2 regions of the Cupriavidus sp. 94F1 genome follow, and region 1 is predicted to be linked to the other one. Evidence: predicted binding sites of a transcription regulator. Region 1 holds the regulator's gene; the other holds the start of a gene.
What was found. The regulator NrdR, encoded in region 1, represses ribonucleotide reductase genes. The targets are predictions, from matches to a motif close to CACNANATNTNGTG.
Positions count from the first base shown of each region.

Region 1 (2,197 bases):
CGTCATGGCGTCAGGGACACGTCGACTGCAGCTGGGTGGAGGGCCGGCCGCTGCCGGTCATTGAAACCGTCTGGCCGGCTTCCGTGGCATTGCGCTCGCAGAATTTCCAGCTTGCGGTGGGCGTGCTGGAACTGCCCGTGGATCGCATGCGTACGCGATCCGGCGTGGCGCCGAGGTTGGCGGCGGTGACTTCCGTGGTGGCTTGCAGCGGATCGCTGTGCCGCACCAGTTCTTCGGTGTTGGCGTAGACGCCGTCGTTGTCCGCATCGACAAATATGATGCGGGGCAGGGTCCAGTCGTCGGAGCAGGTATTGCCGGCGCCGAGCGGGCAGACCGTCACCGTGGTGTTGCGGCGCGCGGCCTCGCTGCGGGCGAGTTCGAGGTCCGCGAACAGGCGCGTGGCATCGGCCGACAGCCGGCTGTTATGCAGGAATGACTTGAAGTTCGGTGCGGCTGCGGCGGCCAGCACGGCCAGTACCGCAATGGTCACCATCAGTTCGATCAGCGTGACCCCTCGCGCGCGCCGACGGTATCGTTGACCTGCGCGCGCGTGTACCGCCCCTGACGCCACTGCAGCCACGCCGGCATTGACCCCAGGCTTAGGCAGCAAAGACGTCAGCAAGCCCGCTGCCTTCCGGCAGAAAGACTGACCCATTTGTGACTCCCGTCCAAAAAAACGACAGTTCTTTTTTTGTTCTTTGCGCGGCGCGCTGGAATGCTGTTGCGTCCGGGCCTCTGATGGGTCCGGTTCCGCGTGTGGCGACGCTGCTGTGTCGCAGCGATTTTTATGCGATGAAAACGCGCGTTCGTCCGCCTGCCTCCTACCCGAAGGAGGTCAGTGCAGATTAGACATCTTTTTTGGCGAAGTGGCTACCCCTTTCGTGGGGTAGGGGTCGAAAATTCGTCGAGTACGTCGCGGAATTCAGACACATCCTCGAAGCTTCGGTAGACCGAAGCAAAGCGGATATAGGCGATCTTGTCGAGCTTGCGCAGTTCGCGCATGACCAGTTCGCCCACCTGGCTGCTCGGGATTTCCTTTTCGCCCAGCGCCAGCAGCTTTTCCTCGATGCGCAGGATGGCTTCGTCGATGGCTTCGGCCGAAACCGGCCGCTTGCGCAGGGCCAGCCGCATCGAATCCTTGAGCTTGGCCCGTGAATAATCCACGCGCGAGCCGTTCTTCTTCACGATGGCCGGGAAGAACAGCTCGATGCGCTCGTAGGTGGTGAAGCGGCGGTCGCAGGCTTCGCAGCGCCGGCGGCGGCGCACGGCTTCGCCGTCCTCGGAGACGCGACTGTCAAGGACCTGGGTATTGGAATGACCGCAGAAGGGGCATTTCATGCCTGACCACCTGAAGAAATATGCCAGCCCGCATTTTGCATCTTTGAGTTCTGCTGCGGGGTTGTGGCGGGTCAACCGGCGCCGCCGACCCGGGGGGGAGGGCGGCGCCGTTGGTGCGTACTAACTATAGATACGCTTCAGATCGCCCGGGGGCGATCCACGCCATCGGTCCGATCAGCCGTAGACCGGGAAGCGGCGCGTCAGTGCGGACACCTGCTCGCGAACCTTGGCGATGTTGGCTTCGTCGTGCGGGTTGTCCAGCACGTCGGCGATCAGGTTGGCCACCTGACGGGCTTCGTCTTCCTTGAAGCCGCGCGTGGTCATGGCCGGCGAGCCCAGGCGGATGCCCGAGGTCACGAACGGCTTTTCCGGGTCGTTCGGGATGGCGTTCTTGTTCACCGTGATATGCGCGTCGCCCAGAATCTTCTCGGCTTCCTTGCCGGTGATCTGCTTGGCACGCAGGTCCACCAGCATCACGTGGCTTTCGGTCTTGCCCGACACGATGCGCAGGCCGCGCGCGATCAGGGTCTCGGCCAGCACGGCGGCATTCTTCACCACTTGCTGCTGGTATTCCTTGAACGCCGGCTGCAAGGCTTCCTTGAACGCCACGGCCTTGCCGGCGATCACGTGCATCAGCGGACCGCCCTGGATACCCGGGAAGATGGCCGAGTTGATGGCCTTTTCGTGCTCGGCCTTCATCAGGATCACGCCACCGCGCGGGCCGCGCAGGCTCTTGTGGGTGGTGGTGGTGACGAAGTCGGCGTGCGGCACCGGGTTCGGGTACACACCGGCGGCGATCAGGCCGGCGTAGTGCGCCATGTCGACCATGAAGTAGGCGCCCACTGCCTTGGCAACCTTG
Region 1 is NZ_JBYOJT010000001.1:656,568-658,764, reverse strand. Features, by position in the region: gene pilV (type IV pilus modification protein PilV) at 1-6, opposite strand, end outside; gene AC3FJ6_RS03005 (GspH/FimT family pseudopilin) at 11-655, opposite strand; gene nrdR (transcriptional regulator NrdR) at 871-1,338, opposite strand; gene glyA (serine hydroxymethyltransferase) at 1,513-2,197, opposite strand, start outside.

Region 2 (2,197 bases), on a different contig from region 1:
GTCCAGTACGACACCGCCGCCGCGCTGGTGGCCGGGCTGCGTGCCGCGTACGCGATCCAGGGCGTGGCGGGGCACAGCGACATTGCCCCTGGGCGCAAGACCGATCCGGGGCCGCATTTCGACTGGGACCGCTTCGTCAGGCTGGCGGGCCTGCCTGCCGCGCTGCTGCCCTATCGCCCGCAATCGGGGGATCGATAGATCGATGGGGTCGGCCGTATCGGCACGGCCGGGCGAATCTGTGTAGGGATATTCACTGTGTTGCACAAACGCCGCAAACGCCCCGTGGCATCAAAACGGGGAATGTGGCGCCGGCAAAACCTCACGCACCGTAGGGTGTCATCGCGATGAAAATTCCCTGTGCAGTTGCGTGTACGCCGCTTCATTTCGGCGCAAGGGCGGCTACAATCGCGCCCCCGGCGGTCGCGGGCGCGCCCCATCCTGGGTCACCTATCGGTGATCCATTCCCATTAAAAAATTTTCAGGATTTTGTGCGCCACCGAACGTGACGCCGCCAAGCCTTGAGGCAGCGCGCTTTGCGGGAATGTGGCGCCGCCGCACCGGGCGGCCAAGACCCCAGACCGCACTTGTCAAGACTGGTCATGTGGCCTCTTTTCACTATACTTAGGCCCAGTTTCGAACGGCACCACAACATCTAGTGGTGCTACCGGGGAACCGGCCGCAGGTGCAGCAATCGTCGCAGCAAGATGCGAGATTCACTGCACAGGGATTGGCGGGCCGGAGCAGTACCGAAAGTCCCTAGCAAAGTGTCCGCACAAGCAGTTTGGTTCGCATCTGGCATCGCCTGAATCAAGTGACTTATATAGCGCATTTTGCTAGGGACTTTGTCGTCTCAGTACAAGAACAGAAGTATTCATTTCAGGGTTAATACCGGAGTTACCTCATGCAAACGGCCCAAAACGAACAACAAACCACCGGCGTGACTGGCGCAACCGGCATCGGTGGCGCAGCAGCCGGTAGCTCGCAGCAGAGCCCTGCCGCTGCAGGTGTGTCGTACCAGGATTACAAGCTGATCCGCCGCAACGGCGCAGTGGTGGCGTTCGAGCCGAACAAGATTGCCGTGGCCGTGACCAAGGCCTTCCTGGCCGTCAACGGTGGCCAGGGCGCGGCATCGGCCCGCGTGCGCGAGCTGGTGGAACAACTGACGCAGTCCGTGGTGCGCGCGCTGGTGCGCAGCCGTCCGAATGGCGGCACCTTCCATATCGAGGACGTGCAGGACCACGTGGAACTGGCGCTGATGCGCTCGGGCGAGCATGAGGTGGCCCGTGCCTATGTGCTGTACCGCGAAAAGCGCACGCAGGAGCGCGCCCAGGCCAACGCGCAGGCCGTGGCCCGCGTGCAGGAATCGGGTGCGTCGTTCAACGTGACGGACAACGGCGTCACGCGTCCGCTGGACCTGGCGGCGCTGCACGCGCTGATCGACAACGCCTGCAGCGGCCTGGGCAATGCCGTCAGCGCCGAGCCGATCCTGAAGGAAACGCTCAAGAACCTGTACGACGGCGTGCCGATGACGCAGGTCTACGACTCGGCCATCCTGGCCGCGCGTACGCTGATCGAGAAGGACCCGGCCTACAGCCAGGTGACCGCCCGCATCCTGCTGCACACGATCCGCAAGGAAATCCTGGGCGCCGAAGTGACCCAGGCCGAAATGTCGACGAAGTACGCCGAGTACTTCCCGAAGTTCATCGCCCGCGGCATCGAAGCTGAACTGCTCGACGAAAAGCTGGCCACGTACGACCTGGCCCGGCTGGGTGCCGCGCTGGACGCCTCGCGCGACTTCCAGTTCAACTACCTGGGCCTGCAGACGCTGTACGACCGCTACTTCCTGCACGTGGATGAAGTGCGCATCGAAATGCCGCAGGCATTCTTCATGCGCGTGGCCATGGGCCTGGCGCTGGAAGAAAAGGATCGCGAAGCCCGCGCCATCGAGTTCTACCAGCTGCTGTCGTCGTTCGACTTCATGTCGTCCACGCCCACGCTGTTCAACTCGGGCACGCGCCGCTCGCAGCTGTCGTCGTGCTACCTGACCACGGTGTCGGACGACCTGGAAGGCATCTACGAAGCCCTGAAGGAAAACGCGCTGCTGTCGAAGTTCGCCGGCGGCCTGGGCAACGACTGGACCAACGTGCGCGCGCTGGGCTCGCACATCAAGGGCACCAACGGCAAGTCGCAGGGCGTG
Region 2 is NZ_JBYOJT010000009.1:115,161-117,357, reverse strand. Features, by position in the region: gene ampD (1,6-anhydro-N-acetylmuramyl-L-alanine amidase AmpD) at 1-198, shown strand, start outside; gene AC3FJ6_RS20820 (ribonucleoside-diphosphate reductase subunit alpha) at 902-2,197, shown strand, end outside.
Region 2: a site for NrdR is predicted at 645-658, ahead of AC3FJ6_RS20820 (ribonucleoside-diphosphate reductase subunit alpha). Genes of this name have one in related genera too.